4 regions of the Stenotrophomonas sp. YJH_SMC_127 genome follow, and region 3 is predicted to be linked to each of the others. Evidence: predicted binding sites of a transcription regulator. Region 3 holds the regulator's gene; each other region holds the start of a gene.
What was found. Region 3 encodes FliA, which starts transcription of late flagellar genes. Its sites were predicted from a motif close to TAAAGTTTNNCNNNCNNNGGCCGATAA; they were not measured.
Positions count from the first base shown of each region.

Region 1: AC5QAB_RS09595 (GGDEF domain-containing protein) is a predicted target of FliA. The motif match lies at 2,769-2,795, and genes of this name have one in related genera.
Region 2: AC5QAB_RS08175 (methyl-accepting chemotaxis protein) is a predicted target of FliA. The motif match lies at 2,465-2,491, and genes of this name have one in related genera.
Region 4: AC5QAB_RS02305 (methyl-accepting chemotaxis protein) is a predicted target of FliA. The motif match lies at 5,541-5,567, and genes of this name have one in related genera.

Region 1 covers NZ_JCAFVO010000003.1:272,535-279,580, forward strand. Annotated here, with positions in the region: gene AC5QAB_RS09585 (cation diffusion facilitator family transporter) at 1-107, opposite strand, end outside; gene AC5QAB_RS09590 (TonB-dependent siderophore receptor) at 291-2,540, opposite strand; gene AC5QAB_RS09595 (GGDEF domain-containing protein) at 2,828-4,243, shown strand; gene AC5QAB_RS09600 (MFS transporter) at 4,339-5,541, opposite strand; gene AC5QAB_RS09605 (winged helix-turn-helix transcriptional regulator) at 5,631-6,080, shown strand; gene AC5QAB_RS09610 (metallophosphoesterase) at 6,154-7,046, shown strand, end outside.
Region 2 covers NZ_JCAFVO010000002.1:620,375-627,420, forward strand. Annotated here, with positions in the region: gene AC5QAB_RS08155 (hypothetical protein) at 1-88, shown strand, start outside; gene AC5QAB_RS08160 (NUDIX domain-containing protein) at 90-551, shown strand; gene mnmA (tRNA 2-thiouridine(34) synthase MnmA) at 548-1,690, shown strand; gene hflD (high frequency lysogenization protein HflD) at 1,687-2,301, shown strand; gene AC5QAB_RS08175 (methyl-accepting chemotaxis protein) at 2,520-3,710, shown strand; gene AC5QAB_RS08180 (hypothetical protein) at 3,809-4,024, shown strand; gene AC5QAB_RS08185 (hypothetical protein) at 4,092-4,598, shown strand; gene AC5QAB_RS08190 (bifunctional diguanylate cyclase/phosphodiesterase) at 4,723-7,046, opposite strand, start outside.
Region 3 covers NZ_JCAFVO010000016.1:24,056-31,101, reverse strand. Annotated here, with positions in the region: gene AC5QAB_RS20715 (chemotaxis protein CheA) at 1-869, opposite strand, end outside; gene AC5QAB_RS20710 (protein phosphatase CheZ) at 872-1,477, opposite strand; gene cheY (chemotaxis response regulator CheY) at 1,477-1,869, opposite strand; gene AC5QAB_RS20700 (RNA polymerase sigma factor FliA) at 1,927-2,673, opposite strand; gene AC5QAB_RS20695 (MinD/ParA family ATP-binding protein) at 2,670-3,557, opposite strand; gene flhF (flagellar biosynthesis GTPase FlhF) at 3,544-5,160, opposite strand; gene flhA (flagellar biosynthesis protein FlhA) at 5,306-7,046, opposite strand, start outside.
Region 4 covers NZ_JCAFVO010000001.1:501,084-508,129, reverse strand. Annotated here, with positions in the region: gene hflC (protease modulator HflC) at 1-493, shown strand, start outside; gene AC5QAB_RS02330 (DUF2065 domain-containing protein) at 561-746, shown strand; gene AC5QAB_RS02325 (adenylosuccinate synthase) at 1,718-3,010, shown strand; gene AC5QAB_RS02320 (hypothetical protein) at 3,127-3,789, shown strand; gene AC5QAB_RS02315 (M23 family metallopeptidase) at 3,719-4,396, opposite strand; gene AC5QAB_RS02310 (L,D-transpeptidase family protein) at 4,401-5,363, opposite strand; gene AC5QAB_RS02305 (methyl-accepting chemotaxis protein) at 5,597-7,046, shown strand, end outside.

The DNA of each region.
Region 1 (7,046 bases), on a different contig from region 3:
GCGCCCACCACCTCGATGACGAGGAAGGTGGAGGTCAGGCCGAGCGCCCACCACAAGGGTTTCTCGTGGCGGATCTGGGATGGCAGGTGATCGTGGTCGTGGCCCATGGCAACAGCTCCTTTGCGATGCGGTGCAGGCTACGCCGTGCTGGCGGGGGAGACTATTACGGTGTTTATAACATTGCAGGCACGCGGCGCCGGTGTCGCCGGGCAAGGCCCGGCGCTACCGGAGCGTGGCCGGCAGCGCCTGGCCTGGCCTGGCGACCGCAGCGGACCGGCGTCCGCGTGCGGTCAGAACCCGAAGCGCAGGCTGGCCCAGTAGGCGCGGCCCGGTTCGTTGTAGGTCGCCGCACCGGCATCGCTGCTGTTGGCCTCGCGGAACAGGCGCTTGTCGGCCAGGTTGTTCACGCCGAAGCCGAAGCTGACGGTCCCGGTCACCCTGTAGCGCGCGCTCACGCCCCAGATGTTGTAGGCACCGCGGTCCTGCAGCGCGATCGAGGGATCGCAGCTGCCGGTGCAGCGCGGATCATTGTTGATGTTGGCGGTGGCCGGTTCCTGCTTGCCGTAGAACGTGCCGGTCAGCAGCACCGACAGCTTGTCGGTGGCCTGCCAGTCCAGCATCGTGTTGACGGTGTACTTCGGGATCACCGACAGCGGCTGGCCGGTGCTCTTGTTCTCGTTTTCCACCATGTAGGTGAAGTTGTTGCTCCATTTCAGGCGGTTGCCCTGCTCGCCCAGCAGCGGGATCACCAGGTTGCCTTCAAGCCCCTGCACGATCGCCTTGGGCGCGTTCTCCCAGCGGAAGATGCGGCCCTTGGTGTCGGCGGTCAGGCCAACTTGGGTGTAGCCGGCCTGGATCTTGTCCTTGTAGTCGTTGTGGAAGTAGGTCAACGAGGCCTGCCAGCCGCTCTGCGGTGCCCACTCGATGCCCAGTTCCTTGTTCAGGCTTGTTTCCGCCTTCAGGTCCGCGTTGCCGCGCATGTAGCAACCGGCACCCAGGCTCGGCAGTGCATTCGGGCAGCCGTTGCCACGGGTGTAGTACAGATAGTCCGGATTGGACTGGTACAGGTTCGGCGCCTTGAACGCGCGGGCGATGCCGCCCTTCACCACCCAGTCGCTGTTGATGCGGAACTGCGCATTGAGGCTGGGGCTGGTGTTGTTGCCGAACTGGCTGTGGTGGTCGAAGCGCAGGCCCGGGGTGACGATCCAGCGCTCACCCAGGTAGATGTTGTCTTCGACGAACACTGCGGTGGTCTGCGCGTCGGCCTTGCCCCGCGCGCGATCGGCCGACAGCCCCGGGATGCCGCCGCCGCTGCTGCTGGACTGGCTCATCGAGTACGGGTCGGTCAGGCGGCTGTCCAGGTATTCAAAGCCCAGCGTCCAGATGTTCTCGGCGCTGCCCAGCGAGGTCGGGAAGCTCACTTCGCCATCCAGCTGGTAGTTGCGCAGGCGCGAGGTCGACCAGTCGGTGCCGTTGAAGCTGCCTTCCGGGCCACCGGCCAGGCCTTCATTGATGCGCGAGTTGTTGACCGCTTCCACCGCGGCGGTCACCCGCGAGGTCACGTCGCCCCAGCGGCCGCGATGGGTGATCGCGCCCGTGTTGCGGTACATGCGGTTGGTTTCCGCTTCGCCTTCGGCCAGCGCCGCCAGGTTAACGCCGGTCGAGGTACCGGTAGTGCTGACCGCGCGGTCACCGGCGTAGATGTTGCCCTGGCGGCTGGTGCCGGCTTCGAACTCCACCACCTGGTCGGTGGTGATGTCCCAGCGCAGCAACGCGTTGACGTCGCGGTTCTTGACACCCTCGCGGCCAGCCGGTGGCACCGCGTTCGGGTTGGTGGCGTACTGGCGGTTGAGGTCCAGTGAGTCGGCGTCGGTCTTGTTGACGTTGCCGTACAGGCGGAACGACAGGGTGTCGGTCATCGGCCCGCTCAGCTGCAGGCCGACGCGCTCGCTGCCGCCTTCGGCGCTGTGCTCGGGCACCAGGCCATACAGGTCGACCGCTCCGGTCAGGTCGCCGGTCGGGCGCTTGGTGATGATGTTGACCACGCCGCCGGACGCACCGGAGCCATAGCGTGCCGCCGCAGGGCCGCGCAGCACTTCGATGCGCTCGATCATTTCCGCCGGCACCCAGTTGGTATCACCGCGGGTATTGCGCTCACCGCTACGGCCCATGCGCACGGCGTCACGCGCACCGATGCGCTTGCCGTCGACCAGGATCAGGGTGTTTTCCGGCCCCATGCCACGCAGGTCGATCTGGCGGTTGTTGCCGTACTGGCCCGATGCGCTGTTGCCGGTGAGGTTGACGCCCGGCATGGTGCGCAGCAGTTCGGCGATGTCGTTGGCCGGCGGGCGCTTGGCGATGTCCTCGGCGGTGATGGTCGAGGTACCCAGTGCCTGGCGGGCAATCTGCGAGGCGGTGACATGCACCGTGTCGATATCGGTGGCATCGGTTCCGGCCTGGGCGGTCAGGGCGCTTCCCGCCAGCAGGGCGGCAACGGCGAGCGCCAGCGGGCGCGGCGAAAGGACAACGGCAGGAGACATGGTCTGGACCTTCTGGCAGGGCAACGGGGCCTCTGGCAAAGGGCTTGAGGCAACGACGAGGGGGGAGGCGGAGCGTCGCTGCAGTCGCCTGCGGGCCGATCCGTGCGCGCATTCTCCCATCAATGCGAGTGATTCTCAAATGCGTTCACTCATTGCCGCCGCGGCGCCGACGTGCTTTGCGCGCCGTGCAACCCTGCATCGCGCATAAACTGACCGGCCAACCCGCCATCAACCGTGCGCCACCGCGGCCGATACCCGTGGTTTGCCGTACGCAGTCAGAGATCGACGTGGAACCACCCCAACTGGACGATGCCAGCCAACCGCTGGCCGAGGCCTGGCAGCACTGCCTGCAACAGGCCGGCCCTGCCGCCACCGCGCTGCTGCACGCCGCCGCCGCCGATGCCCCGCCGGCGCTGGCCCAACGCTTCTACGAGGTACTGCTGCAGGACGGGCGTGCACGCCGCTTCCTGTCCCACGATCAGGTCAAGCAGCGCCTGCAGCCGGCCATGCAGCGCTGGCTGGTGCAGTTGCTGACCACCAATGCCGACGGTATTGCCGGCGCCGTTGCCTCGCAGCGGGTGATCGGCGATGTGCATGCCCGGGTCGGTATTCCGGTCGACCTGGTCACCCGCGGCGCGCGCGTGCTCAAGCACGAACTGTTCGTGCGCCTGCACGACGACGCGCCCGACAGTGCCACTGCGTTCGCCGCCATCGACTGCCTCAGCGCGATCATGGACATCGCCATGGAAGGCATGACCCTGGCCTATACCCATGCACGCGAGCGCTCGACCCGTGCCGATGCTGCGTACCGGCTGTTCTCGCTGGTGCAGAACGTCGGCACCGAACGCGAACGCCAGCGCGCACTGCTGCTGGACTGGGAGAACGCCCTGCTCTACGCGCTCGCTGGCCACGTACAGGCCAGCGACAGCGCCAGCCTGGCCACTTCCGAGTTCGGCCTGTGGTTCACCCACAAGGGCATCCCCAGCTTCGGCGAGAGCAGCGAGACCCGGCAGGTCGGCCAGCTGATGGCCCGCATCGACAGCAACCTGCAGCGGGCGAGCAACGATGCCCCGGCACAACGACTGGCGGTGCTGCCGGCCATCCGCGAGGACCTGGCCGCCATCCGCACCCTGATGACGCTGCTGTTCGAGCGCATCGGCGAGCTGGATGCCGGCAGCGATGCGCTGACCAACCTGCTCAACCGCCGCTTCCTGCCTACCGTGCTGCGCCGGGAGATCGAGCTGGCCACGCGCAACCGCACGCCATTCTCGCTGCTGCTGCTCGACCTGGATCACTTCAAGGCGATCAACGACGGCCACGGCCACGACGCCGGGGACCGCGCGCTGCAGCACGTCGCCGGCCTGCTCGGCCAGCTGACCCGCGGCAGTGACTACCTGTTCCGCTATGGCGGCGAGGAGTTCGTGGTGGTGCTGGTCGCGGCCAGCGAATCACAGGCCGCGGTGATCGCCGAAAGCCTGCGGCGGCAGATCGCGCAGTCACCGGTGGCATTGGCCAATGGCCAGGTACTGGCGCTGACCGCCAGCATCGGCGTAGCCGGCCATGACGGCCACCCGGACTACGAGCGGCTGATGGCACGGGCCGATGCGGCGATGTACGAGGCCAAGCGCAGCGGCCGCAACCGCGTGGTAGTGGCCAGCGCGGACCTTGAGGAAGCACCGGGACGGCGTGCACTGCAGCGATGACGACAGGACAGGTAGAGTCGACCGCTGGTCGACTATCGCGCGCAGCGCGGGATTTTTCGCACGCGGGGCGAAGAGCAGTCGACTGACAGTCGACTCTACCGACAGTCGGCTCTACCGGTCCGCGCGCCAGCCGATGCATTGGACGCCACCACCCGCCATGCTGCCCACCACAGCAGCGCCAGCGCCGCGATGCCTGCACCCAGCAGGCACACCGCAGGCCAGCCATGCCGGGCCTGCATCCAGGGCCCGGCAGCCGCACCGGCACCACTGCCCACTGCATAGAACAGCATGTACAACGCCACCAGGCGCCCATGCTGTTCTGCCGGTGCACGCAGCAGCAGCGCCTGGTTCGATACGTGCAGTGCCTGCCCACCGAGGTCGAGCACGATCACGCCCAGCAGCAGCAACGACAGCGACTGCGGCAGGCCCAGCAGCGGCCACCACGCGGCCAGCATCAGCAGCAACGCGCCAAGACTGACCCGACCGGCGAAACCGCGGTCCATCCAGTGCCCGACACGCGCCGCCATCAAGGCGCCCACTATGCCGGCCAGGCCCAGTGCGCCGATGGCCGCGGTGGACCACTGCAACGGCGGCGCCGACAACGGCAGCGGCACCGCCGCCCAGAACACGTTGAGGCCAGCAAACAGCAGCAATGCCAGCGGCCCACGCTCGCGCAGCGCGCGGTCCCGGCGCAGCATGCCCCGCATCGAACCCAGCAGTTCGCGCCAGCGCGGTGGTACCGCCGGCACCGGCACCGCCGGCAGGCGCCGCCACAGCAGCACGGCCAGTGCCGCCATCAGCGCTGCCGACAGCAGATAGACCGCCCGCCAGCCGACGGTGGCCGCGACCGCGCCCGATACAACGCGCGCCAGCAACAGGCCGATGAACACGCCGCCCTGCACCACGCCCACCAGGCGCCCGCGCTGCTCGGGCGGCGCAAGCGTGGCGGTATAGGCGATCAAGCCCTGGGTCAGCGCGGTGCCCAACAGCCCGGCCAGCAGCATGCCCGACAACAGCCAACCGGCCGTGCGTGCCGCTGCCAGCCACAGCAGGGCCAGCACCAGCGCCATCAACTGCATCCGCAGCAGGCGTCGCCGGTCACCGCGATCGGCGAGCGGCAGCAGGCCCAGCAATGCCAGCACACTGCCGGCCTGGGTTGCCGCCAACACTGCGCCCGCCACGGCACGGTCCAGTGCGAAGGCCTGTGCCAGCCGATCCAGCAGCGGTTGCGCGTAATAGACGTTGGCAACGCTGGCGCCGGCCGCGACCGCGAGCAGGGTCAGCAATGGGCGGGACATCGATGCGCTCATGATGTAGTTGCAATTTGAAACTTGATGCAGGCTATCGTCATTGGTTTTAAACTGCAACCACATTCGGAGGCGACAGCATGCACGCCAACAGTCCCTGCCCCGTTGCCCGCAGCGCCGACCTGCTCGGTGATCGCTGGGCACTGCTGGTGATCCGCGATGCCTTCGACGGCGTCACGCGCTTTGGCGACTTCCAGCGCAGCCTCGGCGCGGCGCGCAACATCCTCAGCGATCGCCTGCGCAGGCTGGTCGAGGCCGGCATCCTGCAACTGCAACCGGCCTCCGATGGCTCGGCCTACCAGGAATACGTGCTCACCCACGCCGGCCAGGAACTGTTCCCGCTGCTGGTCGCGCTGCGCCAGTGGGGAGAACGCCATCGCTTCAGCGCCGGTGAAGCCCATTCGCAGTTGATCGAATCCAGCACGCGGCGACCACTGCCCTACATGCAGCCACACGGGCGCGACGGTCAGCCGCTGCAGGCCGCCGCCACCCGCGTGCGCAAGCTCAAGGACGACCGGCGCGACGCCTGATCCGCCCATTCGCGCACACCACGATCCGGCCGCGCCGGTTAGCATCGGAGGTTTCCGCCGCCGGACGCCGCCGATGCCGCGCTATCGCCCTTCCCTGCTGACCGCCCTGCTGTTGCCGCTGCTGGCCTGCGCCACAGCCACCACGCAGGCCCGCGAGGTTGCCGCGCCCGCCGACCACGTGCAGGCCGATGGCCCCTATGTGTTCCGCCAGGGCGACCAACTGCAGGCCAAATGGATCTGCGACGACAAGGTCGAGTCGCGCTCGCTGGCCATCAACACGACGGGCACCGATATCGCGCCGCGCTGTGGCTACGAACACACCGTGCACGTGGCCGCGCCGAATGCTGCCTCGGTCTCCGTGCTGCCGGCCGCGCCGCGCATCGTCGCGCTGTCGGACATCCATGGCCAGTACGGGTTGCTGGTGCGCCTGCTGCGCGCCCACCAGGTCATCGACGCCCAGGATCGCTGGGCCCTGGGCAAGGACACGCTGGTCATCGCTGGCGATGTATTCGACCGCGGCCCGCAGGTGACCGAGGCGTTCTGGCTGCTGTACGGCCTGCAGCAGCAGGCCGCCGCCGCCGGTGGCGCAGTGCACTTCGTGCTCGGCAACCACGAAACCATGGTGCTGTACGACGACCTGCGCTACGTCAACCCGAAGTACCTGCGCAGCGCCCAGCTGCTGGGCCGCAGCTACCCGCAACTGTATGGCGCCGACTCGGTGATCGGGCAGTGGCTGCGCACCCGCCCGGTACTGCTGAAGATTGGCGATACCCTGTTCCTGCATGGCGGCATCTCGCCCGAAGCGGTGCAGCTGGCGCTGGACCCGGCACGCACCAATGCGGCCTATCAGGCCTCTCTGGGCCTGCCCAAGGCCGAAGTGAAGGCCGACCCGGCCACTGCACCGCTGTATGACGGCAAGACCAGCCCGATCTGGTACCGCGGCTACTTCGATGGCCGCCTCGACAC
Region 2 (7,046 bases), on a different contig from region 3:
CGCCGACCAGCTCAGCGACGCCATCGATGCGGCCATCCGCACCGCCGACGCGATGGAGCTGGAACTGACCAAGAAGGACGAGTTCTGAGTTGAACGCCACGCCGGACCCGCGCTGGGCACCGCACGCCACCGTTGCCACCGTGGTGATCGACGGCGGCCGCGTGCTGCTGGTCGAGGAGACCATTGACGGCCGCCAGGTGCTGAACCAGCCGGCCGGCCACCTCGAGCCGGGCGAAAGCCTGGCCGAGGCCGCCCTGCGCGAGACCCGCGAGGAAACCGGCTGGACGGTGCAGCTGACCCACTTCATCGGCTGCTACCAGTGGACTGCCGGCGACGGCACGGCCTTCCTGCGCTTCTGCTACGCGGCGCACCCGGTTTCGCACGATCCGGCGCAGCCGCTGGACACCGGCATCGACCGCGCGCTGTGGCTGACCCCGGCCGAGCTGCAGGCCGCAGGCGAGCGCCAGCGCAGCCCGCTGGTGTGGCAGGTGGTGGCGGATTACCTGGGTGGCCAGCGCCACCCGCTTTCGCTGGTCCGGGACGTCGCATGAGCACTCCACGTGTGATGGTGGGCGTCTCCGGTGGCGTCGATTCCTCGGTCGCCGCTTGGCGCCTGGTACAGCAGGGCGAGGCCGTGGCCGGCCTGTTCATGCAGAACTGGGCCGACGATGGCAGCGGTGATTGCCGCGCCGAGGATGACCGTCGCGACGCGGTGGCCGTGTGCGGCCTGCTGGGCATCCCGTTCCACTTCCGCGACTTCTCCAGCGAGTACTGGCAGGGCGTGTTCGAGCACTTCCTGGCCGAGTACGCGGCCGGCCGCACCCCGAATCCGGACGTGCTGTGCAACCGTGAAGTGAAGTTCAAGCATTTCCTGGACGCCGCCCGCGAGCTGGGCGCCGAGCGCATCGCCACCGGCCATTACGCACGGGTGACCCAGCGCGGCCACCAGTGGCTGCTGCTGCGCGGCGCCGATCGATCCAAGGACCAGAGCTACTTCCTGCATCAACTGGGCCAGGAACAGCTGGCAGCCACCCTGTTCCCGATCGGCGACCTTGAAAAGAGCGACCTGCGCCGGATCGCGCGCGACGTCGGCCTGCCGACCCACGCCAAGAAGGACTCCACCGGCATCTGTTTCATCGGCGAGCGCGACTTCCGTGAGTTCCTCGGCCGCTATCTGCCGGCCAAGCCCGGCCAGATCCTCGACCCGGCCGACGGCAGCGTGATTGCCGAACACCCGGGCGTGTTCTATTTCACCCTGGGCCAGCGCGAGGGCCTGAACATCGGCGGCGTGCGTGGCCGCCCGGCCGCGCCGTGGTACGTGGTTGGCAAGGATGTGGCCAGCAACGTGCTGTACGTGGACCAGGACCGCGACAGCAAGTGGATGCTGTCCGACCGCCTGCGTTCGGAAACCGCGCACTGGATCGCCGGCTCACCGCCGGCACGGCGCTTCGAATGCACCGCCCAGACCCGCTACCGCCAGCCCGACGAGCCGTGTACGGTCCAGGTGCTGGACGATGGCAGCGTGCTGGTCACCTTTGCGCGCCCGCAGCGTGCCGTTACCCCTGGTCAATCGCTGGTGCTGTATGACGGTGATGTGTGCCTGGGCGGCGCGGTGATCGCCGCCACCGATGCGCCGCTGGAACAACGCCTGCGCACCACCCCCTCCCCTTTTGAGGTAATCGCTGCATGAGTTTCACTGTCGACGACCGCGTCCTGGCCCTGGCCGGCATTGCCCAGGCCCTGCAGCAGGTGCGCCGCATCGCCGATACCGGCCATTCCGACGCCGCCGCCGTGCGCACCGCCGTGGACAGCGTGTTCCGCGTCGATGCGTCCTCGCCGCAGGCGGTGTTCGGTGACCGTCATGCACTGAAGTCCGGCCTGCGCCTGCTGCACAACTACTTCCGCAGCCAGGGCCAGGACCCGATCCTGCCCAAGCTGGCCCTGTCGGTGCTGCAGCTGGAACGCCGCTTCGTGCAGGATGGGGCGACCGTGAACAAGGTCGCCTCGGGCATCGAGCGCGCCCAGCGCCAGGCCACCGAACTGGGCGACAGTGGCCACCCGGACGTACTGGCCAACCTCGGCGGCCTGTATGCCGACACCATCAGCCACCTGAAACCGCGGGTGATGGTGCAGGGCAACCCGCACTACCTGGGCCAGGCCGGCGTGGTGGCGGAGATCCGTGCCCTGCTGCTGGCCGCGGTGCGTTCGGCGGTGTTGTGGCGCCAGCTGGGCGGCAGCTACTGGGACTTCCTGTTCAGCCGCAAGGCGATGATCGAGGCCGTGGACCGCCTGCTGGCCTGAGGGTGTGGGGTCAGAGCCCTTTCCCATGGAAAAGGGATCCGACCCCGTTGCGCCTGCCCAAGGGGTCGGATCCCTTTCCGGCACGGAAAGGGCTCTGACCCCGAGGCCGCCAAGGCGCCGGAAAACCGGCGCATTCAGAATGCACTTCGAGGCACATCGACGTTAAAGAGAAAGGGGGTACGGCCGATACATCCTCCGTGCACCTCCCGAGAACGTCCATGTACTCACGCATTTTCATCCGTCTGGCCGCCCCCCTGGCTCTGACCCTGCTGCTCCCCTTCGCCATCGGTTTCGAATGGCCGGCCGCCCTGCGCTGGGCGATCCTGACCACGATGACGCTGAGCTGGCTCGGCTTTGCGTGGTGGACCACCCGCGCACAGGCACATCGTTCCCCCGAGCACGCCCGTGTCCTGCGCGAACAGGACCAGCTGCTGACCGAGCTGCGCAACTTCGTCGGCAACGAGATCGACGGTTCGCGTGGCGAAGTGGAACGCGCCCGTGACCTGATCCGCCAGGCCGTCTCCAGCCTGGGCGGCAGCTTCGATGCCATGAACCGCAAGTCGCGCCAGCAGAGCCAGGCCCTGTCGCGCATCGTCGACCGCGCCGGTGATGAAGGCAATGCCGGCCTCGACGTCGCCCGTTTCGCCCAGCACGCCAGCCATCGCATGGAACAGCTGGTGGAAGCGCTGGAACAGGTGAGCGGCCAGAGCAGCACCACCGTGCAGCACATCGACCAGATGGCGCAGCACCTGGATGGCATCTTCGCGCTGCTGGAAGACGTCAAGTCGATCGCCGACCAGACCAACCTTCTGGCGCTGAACGCGGCCATCGAAGCGGCGCGCGCCGGTGAAGCCGGTCGTGGCTTCGCCGTGGTCGCCGACGAAGTGCGCAACCTGTCCGAGCGCTCGACCACCTTCAACGAGCAGATCCGCAAGCTGGCGCACAGCTCCAAGGACGCCATTGCCAAGGTGCGCGAGACGGTCTCGCACATGGCCTCGCGCGATATGGACCGCTCCCGCGAAGCCCGCCAGGAAGCGGCAGCGATGCTCGACAACGTCGCGCAGATCAACGCCTCGCTGGGCGACGGCATGCGCGAAGTGTCCGAGTGCGCCCGTGCGATCGATGGCAGCGTGGCCGAAGCCGTGCGCGCCCTGCAGTTCGAAGACATCGCCACTCAGGCCCTGGGCGGCGTGCACACCCATCTGGACCGCCTGACTGCCATCAACCGCGAAGCGGTGGCCCTGCAGGAGCTGCTGCACCGCAATGGCGGCGTGTTCGACGAAGAGATTGCCAGCGCGCTGCAGCGCACCGGCAACCGCCTGCGCGAACTGCGCAGCGAATGGGAACGCCCGCCGCACAAGCCGGTCGCCCAGCAGACCATGGGCGCTGGCACGGTCGAGCTGTTCTGATCCTGATGTCTGCTGCCCTCGCCGGCAGCCCGCAAGGCCCCGGTTCGCCCGGGGCCTTTGCCTGTAACCCGCCATTGGATGCATCCTGTACGCGCACCATGACCCTGATCCGCGCCCTGCCCGCCCTCACCGACACCGAGCGCCCGCGCAATGCGAGCGCGCGTGAGCAGCTGCAGCGGCTGGAAGACGTGGCCCGCGAGGAACTGCTCGAACTGCAGCAGCTGGCCGATGCGCGCCCCACCCCCTCCAGAGCCGACGATGAACTGCTGGGCCTGGCATGGGACCTGGGCCTGGATGGCGAAGCCCTGAAGTAGATCCACGTCCTGCGTGGATGGGCCGTCCCGCATGGCATGATCCACCGGTCCCGTTCATGGAAGACCGATGGCCATCGCCCTGATCGCAGTGCTCCTCATCGAAGCCGTCCTTCTGATGGCCTGGGTGGCCGGCTATTTCAGCTGGGGCATCACCCTGTTCAACGAACGCATCGCGGCGTCACCGGCCATGCAGGCCCGGCTCTCGCTGGGCAGCCTGGAACGTGACCTGCCGCAGGACAAGTGGCTGCGACTGGCCTTCCATGCGCTGCCCGATGGCAGCATGGCGTTCCGCGAGAGCTTCGCACCGAGCTTCGGCCTGCGCTACTTCCCGGTGATGCGTGGACGCATCGTTCTCAACGCGCGACGGCACGAGGTGCGGGTGATCGGCCTGTGCAGCTGGTTCGTGGCAATCCTGTCGCTGCTGCTGTTGCCACTGGTGGCGATGCGCCCGATGGTGGCACCGATGCTGCTGGTGCTGCCGCTGTTCCTGGCCAGCTATCTGGTCCAGAAGCGGCGCTATGCGGCCATCGTCGAGGCCCTGCGCATGCAGTTGAAGGCGGAGTTTCCCAGGTAGTTCCACGCCATGCGTGGATGATCGCGAGCGCCAGGGCATCCGTGCCGACCAACGGTCGGCACCCACCAGAGCTGGGCGCACCAGAGTCAGGCCACACCGCGCCGGCATCCGCCAGCGCAGACCCTCAGCGCACCAGCACCGCTTCGCCGCTGGCGTCGGTGCGCATTGGCGCCGGGCGCTGCTGGCGCAGCCACTGCGCCAGATCACGCGGGCTGAGCGGGCGCGAGTACAGGTAGCCCTGGATCTCGTCGCAGCCCTGGCGGCGCAGCATGTCTTCTTCCTGGTGGGTTTCCACGCCTTCGGCCACCACCTTCATGCCCAGCGCGTGGCCCAGGTGGACGATGGCCTGGGTGACTTCGGCCGTGCCCGAATCATGCAGCATGCCCTGCACGAAACTGCGGTCGATCTTCAGGCGCCCCACCGGGAAGCGATTGAGGTAATTGAGGTTGGAGAAGCCGGTGCCGAAGTCATCCACCGCCAGCGGCACGCCGTGCCGTTCCAGCACGTCGAAGCAATGGCGCAGGATGTCGGTATCACGGATCAGCGCCGACTCGGTCAGCTCCAGTTCCAGCCGTTGCGGCGGCCAGCCATGGGCATGGCAGATCTCGATCACGCGCTCGGCGAAGCCGCGATCACGCAGCTGCACCGCCGACACGTTGACCGCGATGCGATCAAAGTGCAGTCCGGCACGGTCCCAGGCGGTCGCCTGGCGGCAGGCCTCGTTCAGCACCCAGTCGCCGATGCGCACGATCTCGCCGCACTTTTCGGCAATGGGAATGAACTCGGCCGGGCTGCAGTAGCCGATGCCGGGGCGGTGCCAGCGCAACAGTGCCTCGATCGCCGGTGGCTCGCCGTGGTGGGCGTGCAGCAGCGGCTGGTAGGCCAGGCTGAACTCGTCGCGCTCGATCGCCCCATGCAGGGCATGCTCGACGTCCAGCCGGCGCTGGATGCGGGCCAGGGCGTCCTGGCTGTAGTACTGGTAGGTGTTGCGCCCGGCTTCCTTGGCCGCATACATCGCGGCGTCGGCCGCGCGCAGCAGTGAGTCGAAATCGGTCTGCGCATCGCCCAGCATCGCGATGCCGACGCTGGCGCCGACTTTCAACGTGGTCTCGCCACGGCGCAGCGGCTCAGCCAGCGAGGCAATCAGCTTGCGGGCGACATGACCGGCATCTTCCGGCTCGGCCAGGTCGCGCAGCACCACGATGAACTCATCGCCACTGAAGCGGCCGAACAGGTCGTTGTTGCGCAGGTTCTGGTGCAGGCGGGTGGCTGCGGCCTTCAGCAGCGCATCGCCGGTGGCGTGGCCGAAGCTGTCGTTGATGGTCTTGAAGCCGTCCAGGTCGATGAACAGCATGGCCAGCGAGGTTCCGCGGTCGCGTGCTTCCTCGATGGCTTCGGCGGTCTGTTCGCCGAGCAGTACGCGATTGGGCAGGCCGGTCAGCAGGTCGTAGTGGGCCAGCAGTTCGATGCGCTCGTTGGCTTCGCGCTCGCGGGTGATGTCACGGAACAGGACAACGAACCGCGGCGGCAGGCCGTCACGGCGGTCCAGTTCGATCAGCACCTGCACCCAGACGCGCAGGCCGGACTGGCGGTAGAAGCACAGGTCCAGCTGCTCGGGCAGGCCGCCGTTGGCGATCCGGGCGAGCGCCGCCTCGAACGCGTTGCGCGAGTCCTCCGTGTACAGCGCCAGCGCCTGGTCGAGGGTGATCGGTTCCTTGCGCAGGCCATGGATGCGGTAGCACTCCTCGGTCCATTGCATGCTGCGGGTCTGCACTTCGATCTCGCAGCCGCCGATGCGGCCCAGCGCGGAGACCCGGTTCAGCAGTTCGGTGCGCCAGCGGATCAACGCATCGGTCTGGTGCTGTTCGGTGATGTTCTGTACCTGGCCGAGCAGGCGCTTGGGTTGCCCGTCCATGTCCAGCAGCGGCTGCATCCATAGCCGCAGGTGCTGCGAAGGCTCATGGCCGCGGGTCAGCTCCAGCTCGAGGTTGGCAGCGCGGCCATCGCGCCACAACCGCCGCCATGCCGCGCGCAGCGCGCCGCGGGAGCGTGGATGCAGCTGCTTCAGCCACCGCCGCTGGCCCGGAACGGCGCCCTGCTCCAGTGCCAGCAGCGAACGCAGTTCCGGCGACCACCAGAAATGCCCGCTGTTGGGATCAAACGACCAGCTGCCCATGCTGGCGATGCGCTGGGCCTCGCTCAGGTGCAGCTGCTGTTCCTGCAGCAGCGATTCGAGCTGCTTCTGCTGCTCGATATCGGTATGCGTGCCGACCATGCGCAGGGGCTGGCCATCGGCGGTGCGAGCGACCACGCGGCCGCGATCGAGCACCCAACGCCACTGGCCATCGGCCTGGCGGAAACGGAACTGTGCGCTGTACTGCTCGCTGTGCCCGCGCAGGTGCTCGTCGAGCGCGGCGCGCACCTGGGCGATGTCCTCGCCGTGCACGC
Region 3 (7,046 bases):
ACCGCCGACTGCAGGCGCGCGGTGGCGATGTCCAGGGTGGACACGGCGCGGTCCAGCTCCTCGTCGCGCAGGCGCGCACGCAGGGTCTTGAGCCGGTTGCGCGACAGCACCAGTTCGCCGATCAGGTTGACGATCGCATCCAGGCGCTTGGTGTCCACGCGCACGGTGTGTTCGGCTTCGGCCAGCGGCTTGGCGGCCGGCTTGGCCACCGGTGCCGGTGCGGCGGCCGGGCGCGGGGCGGCGATCGGTGCCGGCGCCACCGCAGCCGCGGGCCTGGCGCCGGGTGCGGCGCCGCCGTGCAGCTGGTCGAGCAGGGCTTCGAACTCATCTTCGCTGATCAGGCCGTCGTCGGCCTTCTTTGCCGGCGCCACCGCAGTCGGTGCGTTGCCACCGTGCAGCTGGTCGAGCAGCGCCTCGAACTCGTCGTCGGTGATCAGGTCGCCGGCACCGGCCGTCGGTGCGGCGGCAGCGGCGGCAGGCGCTGCTGCACCTCCATGCACGTCGAACTGGGCGATCAGGTCCGGCGGTGCATAGCCCGGCTCGGTGCCGGAAGACACGGCATCGAGCATCGACTGCAGGTAGTCCAGCGATTGCTGGGCGGCGTCGAAGTGATGGGCCTGCAGCACGGCCTGGCCGGCACGTGCAGCGCCCAGCGCTTCTTCAGCGGCGTGGCACAGCTCGACCATGGCGGTGACACCGAGGAAACCCGCGCCGCCCTTGAGCGTGTGGTAGCCCCGGAACACCGCGTTGAGCTGTTCGGTGTCCTGCGGTGCCTGCTCCAGCGACACCAGCTGTTCGCCGAGGCGATCCAGGATTTCCTGTGCCTCGATGATGAAATCGGCAGTGATGTCGTCGGATACCGCGCTCATGCTTACAGCCCCAGATCCGACAACAGGTCGTCGGCGTCGTTCTGCGAGACCGCGTGGCGGTCCAGTCCCTTCAGTGCCGGCCCGGCCAGTTCCGGGTCGGTGCGATGCTGTTCCGGCGGCAGGCCGAGCGCGCCGAAGCCTTCATGCACGCGGCGGACGATGCCGACCACGCGACGGATGATCTGCCCGGTCAGGTCCTGGTAGCTCTGGGTCAGGGCGATCTCGGTCAGGTTGTGGCGGATGCGCTCGAGCTGCGCGTCCTGGCCTGGCTGCAGGCCTTCGGCGCGCAGCTGCTCGGTCAGACTGCGGCATTCCTCGGCCAGGTCCAGGGTGCGGTGGGTGGCCTGTTCGGTCATCGCCACCACGTGGTCCAGGCGTGCGCACGCATCGTCCAGTTCGCCGGCCTCGCTGGGCACGGTCGGCAGTTCGCCCAGGGCCTGCCCCAGCTCGCGGGCCAGCCGCGAGAGGCCGCTCATCATCGGCTGCGTGCGCAGCGCGACCAGTCCGTCGATGCGTTGCCGCCAGGCGGCTTCGTCACCGGACTCCAGGGCATCCAGGGCTTCCTGCAGGCGCAGGGCGAGGGCGTTCTTGTCGACCGTGGTATCCATCAGGCGCTGGCCGCCAGGCGTTCGAAGATCTTGCCCAGCTTCTCTTCCAGCGTCTGCGCGGTGAAGGGCTTGATGATGTAGCCGTTCACGCCGTTCTGGGCCGCTTCGATGATCTGCTCGCGCTTGGCTTCGGCGGTGACCATCAGCACTGGCAGGGTCTTCAGCTTGGCGTCGGCACGGATCGCCTTGAGCAGTTCGATGCCGGTCATCACCGGCATGTTCCAGTCGGTGACCACGAAATCGAAGGGCTGGCTCTGCAGCAGCGACAGTGCGGCATGCCCGTCCTCGGCTTCGGCGGTGTTGGTGAAGCCCAGATCGCCCAGCAGGTTCTTGACGATTCGACGCATGGTCGAGAAGTCGTCGACGATGAGGATGCGCATGTTCTTGTTCAAAGCAGAGTTCCTTTGTTGTTCATTCCGGGCGGCCGGGGGCAGTCGCCTCGGGGATGTTCATTCTTCCAGGCCGGCGTCGACGGCCTCGAAAATCTTCAGGCGGCCGCGCAGGCGCAGCACGGCCTGGCCATGGATCTGGCAGACCCGCGACTCGCTCACGCCGAGCACCGCGCCGATCTCCTTCAGGTTCAGCTCCTGCTCGTAGTAGAGCGAGAGCACCAGCTGTTCGCGCTCGGGCAGGTGGCCGATGGCCTTGCCCAGCTCGCGACCGAACTCGCCGCGCTCCAGCACCTGCTGCGGGGTCGGGCCGCCCTGGGCGACGGTATCCAGTTCGCCCTGGTCTTCGATGCGCGACTCCAGGCTCAGCACCTGGCCACGTGCGGCGTCTTCCATCAGGCGCAGGTACTCGGGCAGCGGCATCTCCATCGCGGCGGCCACTTCGGTGGCGCTGGCGGCACGGCCCGTGCTCTGTTCCAGGCGGCGGATGGTGGCGGCGGCATCACGGGCACGGCGGTGCACCGAGCGCGGCACCCAGTCGCCACGGCGGATCTCGTCGATCATCGAGCCGCGGATGCGGATCGAGGCATAGGTCTCGAACGAGGCGCCCTGGTCGGCGTCGTAGCTGCGCGAGGCTTCGATCAGGCCCATCATGCCGGCCTGGATCAGATCATCGACTTCGACGCTGGCCGGCAGGCGCGCGGCCAGGTGGTGGGCGATGCGTCGCACCAGGTCCGAATGCTGGGCGATGACCTCGTTGGCCGCCGAGCGCTGGACTTCCCTGTACTGGTGGGCTGCGCCTTTCATGCGGCCACCCCACGCTGCTTGAGGATGCGTTCGAGGAAGAACTCGACGCCACCGCGCGGTTCGGTCGGTGCCTGCCAGCGCGCGGTGCGGCGTGCGATCTCGGTGATCGCCAGCGCCGACGGGCTGGATGGATAGGCCTTCACCACCGGCTGCTGGCGCTGCACCGACAGGCGCAGCCAGTCATCCTGCGGCACGCAGCCCAGGTAGTTCAGCGAGACATCGGCGAGGAACTTCTCGCAGACGCGGGTCAGCTTCTCGTACAGCACGCGGCCCTCGTTCGGGTCGCGCACCATGTTGGCCACCACCTGGACGCGGTCCACGCCGCGCTCGCGCGACAGCACCTTGATCAGTGCGTAGGCGTCGGTGATCGAGGCCGGTTCGTCACAGACCACCACCACGGTGTCCTGCGCGGCCTGGCAGAAGGTCAGCACGCCGTCGGTGATGCCGGCGGCGGTATCGACCACCATGATGTCCAGCTCGCGTTCCAGTTCGGAGAACACGTTGACCAGGCCGACATGCTCGGCCGGGGCAAGCTCGGCCATGTGCCGGCGGCCGGAAGCGGCCGGGACCACCAGCACGCCGTTCGGGCCTTCGACGATGACGTCGTCCAGCGAGCAGCGGCCGGCCACCAGGTCGGCCAGCGTAAAGGTGGGGTTCAAGCCCAGGATCACGTCGATGTTGGCCAGGCCGAGGTCGGCGTCCAGCAGCAGCGTGCGCTTGCCCATGCCCGCCAGCGCCACCGCCAGGTTGGCGGACACATTCGTCTTGCCCACGCCGCCCTTGCCGCCGGTCACCGCGATGGTGCGCACAGGGCCGAGCGGCTCGCTGCGGGTGGCCGACAGCGGGAAGGTCTTGGTCAGCTTGGCGTACTCACGCGACGGCATGGTTCAACTCCGGGTTGCAGGGCATATCGGCCGCTCGGCGCAAATCTTCAAGGCGAAGTACAAGATTGGCTGCACTGGCCCGGTGCAGGTCCTCCGGGACGTCCTGGCCATCGGTCACCCAGGTGATCGGCAGGGCGTGGTCCACGGCCACCGACAGGGCGTTGCCGAAGCGGCCGGTCTCGTCCAGCTTGCTCAGCACCAGGCCCTGCAGGTTGGCCGCACCGAAGCGGCGCACCACCTCGTCCATGTCGCCGAAGCTGGTGTTGGCCGGCAGCACCAGCAGGGTGCGCACCTGGCGCGCGGCGCGCAGCCACTGCAGCTGGGCGGCCAGGGCACGGTCGCGCGGGCCCAGGCCGGCGGTATCGATCAGCACCAGCTTGTAGTCCTTCAGGCGTTCCAGCAGCTGGTCCAGGTCGGTGCCGCTGTTGGCCTCGTGCACGGCGATGCCGAGCTGGCGGCCGTAGCCATACAGCTGTTCGCGGGCGCCGATGCGGGTGGTGTCGGTGGTGACCAGGGCGACGTCACGCGGGGCGTGCTTCTCGGCGAAGCGCGAGGCCAGCTTGGCGATGGTGGTGGTCTTGCCGGCGCCGGTCGGGCCGACCAGCGCGATCACGCCGCCTTCCTCCAGCGGGTCGACCGGGGCGATCGGCAGCTTGCGCGAGATCAGCCCCAGCATCAGGCCGCGGCCACGATGGGCTTCGGTCTCCAGCGGGATCTGCATGGCCACGTCGCGGGCCAGCCCGGCGTCGAAACCGTACTCGTCCATCAGGTCCAGCGCGGTGGCGCGCACCGGGCTGCCACGCAGGCGCTCGTCGGTGAAGCGGTTCATCTCGCGCTCGATCACCTGGCGCATGCCGGCCACTTCCTGGCGCAGCTGGCGGATCTCGGCGTCGTCCTGGGGAACCACGGTCAGCGTCGGTGCCGGGGCCAGCATGGGGGCCGGGCTGGCCTCGATAGCGGCTTCGACCGCTGCCGGTTCGCTGGCGGCGATCCCGGGCTGCGCGTCGATCACGGCAGCGGTCGGCAGCGGCGGCGGCAGCACGGCCGGGGCCACGCTTTCGTGATGCGCCTCGTGCGGCGGGTCGATCTGGAAGCGCGCGCGGTTGGCCGGCACGGTGGCGGCCGGTGCAACGATGGCCTCGGCGAACGGGGCGAAGGTCTGGTCCGGCGGTGCCGGTTCGTTGACGGCGGCGCGGGCCAGGGTGGCGGCGAAGCCGGTGCTGCCCCGGGTCGGCACGATCTCGTCGGCGCTGTCCAGGGTGCGGCCGGTGGCACCGACGGCGGCGCGGGCGAGGGCGGCCACTGCCGAGGTGGTGGCCGCGACCGGTTCCGGCGCCGGGGTGCTGCTGCGGCGGCGGGTGACGGCGGCGATCACCGCGTCGGCGGCGGTGCGCGGCTTGGGTGCCGGCGGCGGTGCGACGTCACGGCGCGAGGCTTCCAGTGCACGCTGCACGGCGCTCTCGTCGTAGTTGGCGGCGGCGACGATCTCGATGCCTTCCTCGATCCGGCGGTTGGACAGGATCACGGCGTCAGGACCATGTTCCTTGCGCACCAGGTTCATGGCCGAGCGCATGTCGGCGGCGACGAATCGTTTGATTTTCATGCTGTGGTCACGGGGCGAAGACGGCGGGGTGGCGGTCGGAGAACTCGGGTGGTCGGTGGTCTGCACGGTGCGGGTTCCCCTTGGTATCTGTCTGTTGCGTTGGTTCGAAAGTGGTGTCTGTTTTCTGGCGCATCGCAGGGCGGCGTCAGCTGATCGTTCCGACCAGCTTCAGGCGCTTGTCCTCCGGCACCTCGCTGTAGGCCAGGACCGACAGCGACGGAACGCTGTGGCGGACCAGGCGGGCCAGCGCGGCGCGCACCGGGCCAGGTACCAGCACGACCGCGGGCTCGTTGCGGGCTTCCTGCTTGCTGACACATTCGGCCAGGCTCTGGTGCAGTCGCTCAGCGAGTCCGGGTTCCAGCGCGGCGCCGTTGCCCTGCGTGGACTCCTGCAAGACACGTTCCAATTGCGGGTTGAGGGTGAACACCGGCAGCTCCGCCGACATTCCGGCGATCTCCTGCACGATGAAGCGGCCCAGTGCGGTGCGAACAGCGGCGGTCAGCACGGCCGGGTCCTGGCTGCTGGGCGCATGTTCGACCAGTGCCTCGGCGATCTTGCGCAGCTGGCGGATCGGAATGCGCTCGACCAGCAGGTTCTGCAGCACGCGCACCACCGCCGACAGCGGCAACGCCTTCGGCGTCAGATCTTCGACGAGCTTGGGCGCGCTCTTGGCCAGGTTGGCCAGCAGGTGCTGCACTTCTTCGTGGCCGAGCAGTTCCGGCGCGTGCTCACGGATCAGGTGCGACAGATGGGTGGCGACCACGGTGGCCGGATCGACCACGGTGTAGCCCAGCGTTTCGGCCTGGGCGCGCTGGTGCGGCTGGATCCAGGTGGCGTCCAGGCCGAACGCGGGGTCCTTGCCGGCGATGCCTTCCAGCGCGCCGAGCGCGCTGCCCGGGTCCAGCGCCAGCTCGCGGTCGGGGTGGATCTCGGCGGTGGCCACCGGCACGCCGTGCACCAGCACGCGGTAGCCGTTGGCCGGCAGTTCCAGGTTGTCGCGGATGTGCACCGACGGGATCAGGAAGCCGACATCCTGGGTCAGCTTGCGGCGCACGCCCTTGATGCGCGCCATCAGTTCGCCGCCCTGGTTGCTGTCCACCAGCGGGATCAGCCGGTAGCCGACCTCCAGGCCCAGCGGATCGACCGGGCGCAGTTCGTCCCAGCTCAGTTCGGCAGTCGGTGCCGGTGCGGCCGGGCGGCCGAGTGCGTTGAGTGCGGCGGCATCGGTGCCACCGCCTGCCGCATCGGCAGCCGGCGCCTTGCCCTTGCGGTACAGCTTCCAGGCGATGAAGCCGAGGATCGCGGCCAGCGTCAGGAAAGCGACGTTGGGCATGCCCGGCACCAGGCCGACCACGCCGATGATGCCGGCGGTGATCGCCAGCGCACGGTACTGGCCGAACACCTGGCCGGTCATGGCCTGGGCCATGTCCTGCGAGCGCGAGGCGCGGGTAACCAGCATGGCCACGGCGCTGGAGACCAGCAGGGCCGGCAGCTGCGCTACCAGGCCGTCACCGATCGACAGCAGGGTGTAGGTGGCGGCGGCTTCGCCGAACGGCATGCCATGCTGCAGCACGCCCACGGCCAGGCCGCCGAGCATGTTGATGAACAGGATCAGGATGCCGGCAATGGCATCGCCGCGGATGAACTTGCTGGCGCCGTCCATCGCACCGTAGAAGTCGGCTTCCTCACGCACTTCCTCGCGGCGCAGCTTGGCTTCTTCACGCGTCAGCAAACCGGCGTTGAGGTCGGCGTCGATCGCCATCTGCTTGCCGGGCATCGCGTCCAGGATGAAGCGCGCGGTCACTTCCGAAACGCGGCCGGCACCCTTGGTAATGACCACGAAATTGATGATGGTCAGGATCGCGAACACCACGATGCCGACCGCA
Region 4 (7,046 bases), on a different contig from region 3:
GATCAACTCGCGCACCCTGCAGCAGCTGGTGTCCGGCGACCGCAGTGAGCTGATCGCCGAGCAGTTGAAGGGAATCAACGAGGCCGTGGCCGGCCTGGGCATGCAGATGATCGACCTGCGCATCAAGCAGGTGGACCTGCCCACCGACAGCCAGGTGATCAACGATGTGTACGAGCGCATGCGCGCCCAGCGCAAGCAGGAAGCCGCCAAGCTGCGCGCGGAAGGCGAGGAACAGTCGCTGACCATCCGCGCCCAGGCCGACCGTGACAGCACCGTGCTGATCGCCGAGGCCGAGCGCGATGCACAGCGCCTGCGCGGTGAAGGTGATGCGGAAGCCACCCGCATCTACGGCAAGGCCGGTTCGGCTGACCCATCGTTCTACGCGTTCTACCGTAGCCTGGAGGCGTACCGCGGCTCCATGACCGACGGCAACGGCGTGATCGTGCTCGACAAGAACGACCCGTTCCTGCAGTACCTGAAGAACGACCGCTGAGGTCGCAGGGCATTACCCCACGGGGCCCGGCCAACTGCCGGGCCCCGTGCTTTTTTTCGGAGTTCCGATGAAAGATCTGTTCGCCGCCGTCTGCCTGGTCGCGGTGCTGGAAGGCCTGTTCCTGTTCGTCGCGCCGTTCGCCTGGAAGCGCATGGCCGAACGCCTGCTGGACCTGCCCAGCCCGGCCCTGCGCAGCTTCGGCGGACTGGTGCTGCTGGCCGGCCTGAGCCTGCTGTGGTGGGTGCGGCACTAGACGCCCCGGCGCGGCCGCCTGCGTCTACGGGCGTGGCCTGGCCTTGGTAGCTGCCAACCTTGGTTGGCATTGCCGGCCAGCGGCCGGCACTACCGGGCGGGGCAGTTGACCGACCGGCACCAGCGTGGCCAGGCCCTGGTAGATGCCAACCTTGGTTGGCATTGCCGGCCAGCGGCCGGCACGACCGGGTGGGGCGGCTGACCGACCTGCACCTGCGTGGCCTGGCCCTGGTAGCTGCCAACCTTGGTTGGCATTGCCGGCCAGCGGCCGGCACTACCGGGTGGGGCAGCTGACCGCCCTGCACCTGCGTGGCCAGGCTCTGGTAGATGCCAACCTTGGTTGGCATTTCCGGCCAGCGGCCGGCACTACCGGGCGGGGCGGCTGACTGACCGGCACCAGCGTGGCCTGGCCCTGGTAGCTGCCAACCTTGGTTGGCATTGCCGGCCAGCGGCCGGCACGACCGGGCGGGGCGGCTGACTGACCGGCACCAGCGTGGCTTGGCCCTGGTAGCTGCCAACCTTGGTTGGCATTGCCGGCCAGCGGCCGGCACGACCGGGCGGGGCAGCTGACCGGCCTGCACTTGCGTGGCCAGGCTCTGGTAGATGCCAACCTTGGTTGGCATTGCCGGCCAGCGGCCGGCACGACCGGGCGGGGCGGCTGACCGACCTGCACCTGCGTGGCCAGGCTCTGGTAGATGCCAACCTTGGTTGGCATTGCCGGCCAGCGGCCGGCACGACCGGGCGGGGCGGCTGACCGGCCGGTGAAGCCGTCCGTCGGAAAGGTGGCAGCGGACCCCGGAAACCCGGATAATGCACAAAAGCCGGACGGGCCTCCCCGTTCGGCTTTTTCCGTGTCTGGGCCCTCCATCGCCGGCCGCTCCCCGTTTGGAGCCGCCCTCCAGGTGCTGGCCAGCCCCGCCACGGTTTACCCGTCCGCGGCCCCGATGGCCGCAACAAATCGAGGAGCCCGTCATGGGTCAGTCTGTCGTAGTGTTGGGTGCCCAGTGGGGCGATGAAGGCAAGGGCAAGATCGTCGATCTGCTCACTGAGGAAATCGGCGCCGTCGTGCGCTTCCAGGGCGGCCACAACGCCGGCCACACCCTGGTCATCAATGGCAAGAAGACCGTCCTGCACCTGATCCCGTCGGGCATCCTGCGTGACGACGCGCTGTGCCTGATCGGCAACGGCGTGGTGATCTCGCCGGCTGCGCTGCAGAAGGAAATCGCCGAGCTGGAAGCCTCCGGCGTGGAAGTGCGTTCGCGCCTGAAGATCTCCCCGGCCGCGCCGCTGATCATGCCGTACCACATCGCCCTGGACCAGGCGCGCGAGCGCGCAGCCGGTGGCAAGGCGATCGGCACCACCGGCCGCGGCATCGGCCCGGCCTACGAAGACAAGGTGGCGCGTCGCGGCATCCGCATCGCCGACCTGCATTACCCGAAGCAGCTGGAAGAACTGCTGCGCACCGCGCTGGATTACCACAACTTCGTGCTGACCAAGTATCTGAACACCGATGCGGTCGACTTCCAGAAGACCTTCGACGAAGCGCTGGCCTTCGGCGAATACGTGCAGCCGATGAAGTCCGACGTGGCCGGCATCCTGCACGACCTGCGCAAGCAGGGTAAGCGCGTGCTGTTCGAAGGTGCGCAGGGCGCGCTGCTGGACATCGACCACGGCACCTACCCGTACGTCACCAGCTCCAACACCACCGTCGGTGGTGCGCTGGCCGGTTCCGGCGTCGGCGCTGATTCGATCGACTACGTGCTGGGCATCGCCAAGGCCTACGCCACCCGCGTCGGCGGTGGCCCGTTCCCGACCGAGCTGGACGACGAAGTCGGCCAGGGCATTCGTGACCGCGGCGCCGAGTACGGTGCGTCGACCGGCCGCCCGCGTCGTTGTGGCTGGATGGACATCGTCGCGCTGAAGCGCGCCGTGGCCATCAACGGCATCAGCGGCCTGTGCATCACCAAGCTGGACGTGCTGGACGGCATGGAAAAGCTGAAGGTCTGCATCGCCTACGAATACAACGGCAAGCGCACCGAGTACGCGCCGCTGGACGCGCAGGGCTGGGAAGAATGCACCCCGGTGTACCTGGAGTTCCCGGGCTGGAGCGAGAACACCCACGGCATCACCCAGTGGGACGACCTGCCGCCGGCCGCACGCGCCTACCTGCGTTCGCTGGAAGAGCTGGCCGGCTGCCCGATCAGCATCGTCTCCACCGGCCCGGACCGCGACCACACCATGGTCCTGCAGGATCCGTTCGCCTGAGGTGGCGCCGGGCCATGCCCGGCGTTGGTGACAGGAAAAGCCCCGCGCACGCGGGGCTTTTTCGTTACTGTGTGGCCAGGCCAGCGGGGAAGCGACGCGATGACCAGGATGTCAGCGTGAAAGGCGGGACGGTAGTGCGGGTCACCCTGTGGGTGTCGTGGAGCCTGTGGTGCATGGCCGGCCTGGTACTTGTGTTGGGTGCAGCCGCCAATGCCCTGGCTTCGCGCACGCAGACGGTGCCGCTGGTGCTGCGCCCTGGCGCAACCGCCCAGATCACCGTCTACCGCCTCATCGATGACCAGCTTCGGCTGCGCCTGCGCTATGCCGCGGACGGTACAGAGGCTGACCCTGAAGTGCTGCTGCGCATCGAGACTCCCACCGAACATGGAGACTTCCGCGCAGGGGAGCGTTGGGGAGTGGCCGGGCAGGGCATCGACCGCGCGCTGGTATCGGCTGAGTCCGGCGGCCTCATGGCCTCCTACTTTGGTTACGGTCGCGGCGACGCATTGCCACGCGGCCGTTCATGGCTGCGGGTAACCGTGCTGGAGGTGGGTCCGGCGCTGGCGGGACGCACTGCAGACATCGAGCTGCAGCCGCCGCTGGGTCTGCTGAAGCTGACCGACCTGGACTACCTCTGGCTGTGGCCGTTCTTTTTCTGGAAGATGGCGGCGCTGTTCCTGCTGATTCCAGGGGCTGCGTTGGCTGTCTTTACTGTGGCGTTGCGGCGCCAGCAGCGCCGGGCATCGGTGCCGCCGACTTCAGCAAGGGATAGGGATTGATCGAGTCTCCCTTCCACCACTGCTTCTCCGGCCCCAACACATGCACTTCGAAGTGCAGGTGCGGGGCCTCGGCGCTGGCATTGCCGGTGCTGCCGACGTAGCCGATCACATCCCCGCGCTTGATCGCCTGTTTCTCGGCCAGGCCATCGGCATAGCGCTGCAGGTGCGCGTAGTAGTAGCACCAGCGTCCGCTGGGCTCGAACTGGTAGATCGTCAGCCCGCCGCGTTCGCTGTCGAACAGTTTTTCCACCGTGCCATCAGCCACCGCGAGTACCGGAGTACCGGCATCGGCCAGGATGTCGATGGCATCGTGCACGCGGCCTTCGCTGCGCGCATCGGTGAAGGTATCGTGCAGCTGCGAGGCCAGGATGCCCTGCACCGGCAGCAGCAGGCCGGACGGTGCATCCGCAGCCTGCGCGGCCGGCGGCGCGGTGGTGGCGGGTGGGGCCGTTGCGCGTGGCGCTGGTTCGACCACCGGCGCGGCGGCCACCGCCGATGGCGCTGCCGGCAGCGAGGCGGCTACCGGCTCACTCCCATCGCGACGCAGCCACCAACCTGCCCCCAGTCCCAGCAGTACGCCCAATACGATCAGCTGCGAAAGACGCATGGGCTTACTCCTGCATCACCACGGGCACCGAAGTATCCACTGCGTCGGCCACACGCACCGCATCCCAGTTGGTCATGCGTACGCAGCCATGCGATTCGGTCTTGCCCACGTGGCTGGGTTCGGGTGTGCCATGCAGGCCGTAGTGCGGCTTGGACAGGTCGATCCAGACCCGGCCGACCGGGTTGTTCGGGCCCGGTGGCAGCGTCGCCTTCTTTTCGCCCTTGCGCGCATCCCAGAACAACTTCGGGTTGTAGTGGAACGGCGGGTCGCGATACACGCCCAGGATCTTCCATTCGCCGATCGGCAACGGGTCGTGCTGGCTGCCCGACGACACCGGCACCTGCGCGATCAGCTTGCCCTGCGCATCCAGCAACTGCAGGGTGGAGTCGGATTTGTCGACCACGATCTTCGCCGCCTTCGGCAATGCCGCTGGTGCGATGTTGGGCACTTGGATGCGGCTGCCAGCCTTGGTCAGATCCACGCCGGGATTGAGCACCTTTAGCAACTCCGGCGAGGCGTGGAAGCGCTCGCCCAGGGCTTCTTCCATACTGCTGAAACCCAGCGATTTCAGTTTGGCCTGTGCGGCAGGTCCTTTCGGTATGGGCTGGAACGGGCCGGCGACATCCTCGGCAGTCAGCGTGTAGCTGGCCAGCGGCCCCACCGTATCAGCCTGCAGAGCCTTCCAGGTGGCGTCGTCCAGCTCACCCGTCACGGTCAGCCCATGCGCGGCCTGGAAGCCCGCCACCGCGCTTCGCTGGTTGCTGCCCACTTCGCCATCGATCTGGCCAGGCGAGAAATTCGCGCGATCCAGCAGCACCTGGGCATGCAGTGCGGAGCGCACTGCGGTGTCCGGGTCGGCCTTCTCGGCAATGGGGGCGGGCAGGTTGGGCGGCGGCACCTGCGCGAAGGCCGGCGACGCCAGCAGCGAGAGTGCGAGCAGGGTGGATCGGGACACAGATGAGGGCATTGGGATCTCCAGCAGGTACGCCGCCACCTTGCCCGCAGACAGCGCCGAGCCGCCGTGAAAGGGATCTGATGCCCGCATGAGCAGGCATGTCATTGCGGCCGATTGCCAGCGGCAGGTGCCGCTGGGACGGGGACTCACCAAGGTGAACCGTGGCCGAAGCCACCGATGGAGGGCGATCAAGATTGCCTGCCGTGCCGCCGATAAGGGCGCATCCCCCCGTTTTGGATGTACCGATGAACTACTTGAGGAACGTCAGGGTTGCCTGGCGTCTTGGGCTGGGCTTTGGCCTGTTGCTGCTGCTGGTCGCCGCCGTGGTGGCCACCGGCGCCACTGCCAGTGTCGTGCAGAAGCGCGCGATGCAGCAGGTGGTCGACGTCAGCGTGGCCAAGGTGCGCCTGCTGTCGCAGATGCTCGATGCCAACAACCAGATGATGGTCGTGCGCCGCGAAATGCTGATCCGTCAGGGCGAAGACCGCGGCAGCGACGAGAAGCGCATCGCCGACCTGGTCAAGCGCTATGAGGCCAGCTGGACCGCCTACCAGGCGCTGCCCAGCGATGCCCAGGGCAAGACCATCGCGGAAACCATCGCGGCCAAGCGTGCCGTTGCGCGCCCGCTCAACAAGCAGACCAGCGAACTGATGGAGCAGGGCGATTATCCCGGCGCCGTGGCGCTGACCCTGGGCCCGGTGCAGGAAGCGGCCAACGGCTGGAACAAGGCGCTGTCCGATGGCGTGGACTTCGAGGAGAAGGAAAGCCGTGAAGCTGCCGCCGAAGCGATCCGCCTGGGCGAACGCAGCCTGCTGCAGCTGCTGGTGCTGGGCGGCGTCGCGCTGCTTGCCGGCATCGGCGCCTCGGTGATGATCGGCCGCAGCCTGACCGGCCCGCTGGCGCGCGCGGTGAACCTGGCCGAGCGGCTGTCCAAGGGCCAGCTGGACCAGGAGTTCCGCCTCGGTGGCCGGGATGAACTGACCCAGCTGGGCGAGGCGATGGCCAGCGTGCGGCAGAGCGTGCAGGCGGCGATCGGCGCACAGCTGCAGATGGCTGAGCAGCACGAAGCGGGTGCGATCCGCTATCGCATGGACGACAGTGCCTTCCCCGGTGATTTCGGCCGCATGGTGCAGGCCACCAACAGCCTGGTCGAATCGCACGTGCAGGTGGAGCTGCTGATGGCCGAAGTGATGCAGCGTTACGCGATCGGCGACCTCAGCCGTGACCTGCCGGACTACCCGGGCGAGAAGGGCACGCTGACCCGCACTCTGGCCGCGGTAAAGCAGAGCCTGATGGCGATCAACGCGCAGATCGATGAACTGGCTCGTGCGGCTCGCGCCGGCGACTTCAGCATGCGTGGCGATGCTGCTGCGTTCCAGTATCAGTTCAAGGCGATGGTCGAACACCTCAACGGCATGATGGCCAGTTCGCAGGCCAGCATTGCCGATGTTTCCGACGTGCTGCGCGCGATCTCGCACGGTGACCTGACCGCACGCATGGACGGTGAGTACGATGGCGTGTTCGCCCGCATGCGCGACGACGCCAACACCACCACCGCACAGCTGACCGGCATTGTGCGGGGCATCCAGGTGGCTGCCGACAGCATCAACAACGCAGCACAGGAACTGGCCGCCGGCAACAACGACCTGTCGCGCCGCACCGAGCAGCAGGCGGCCAACCTGGAGGAAGCTGCCG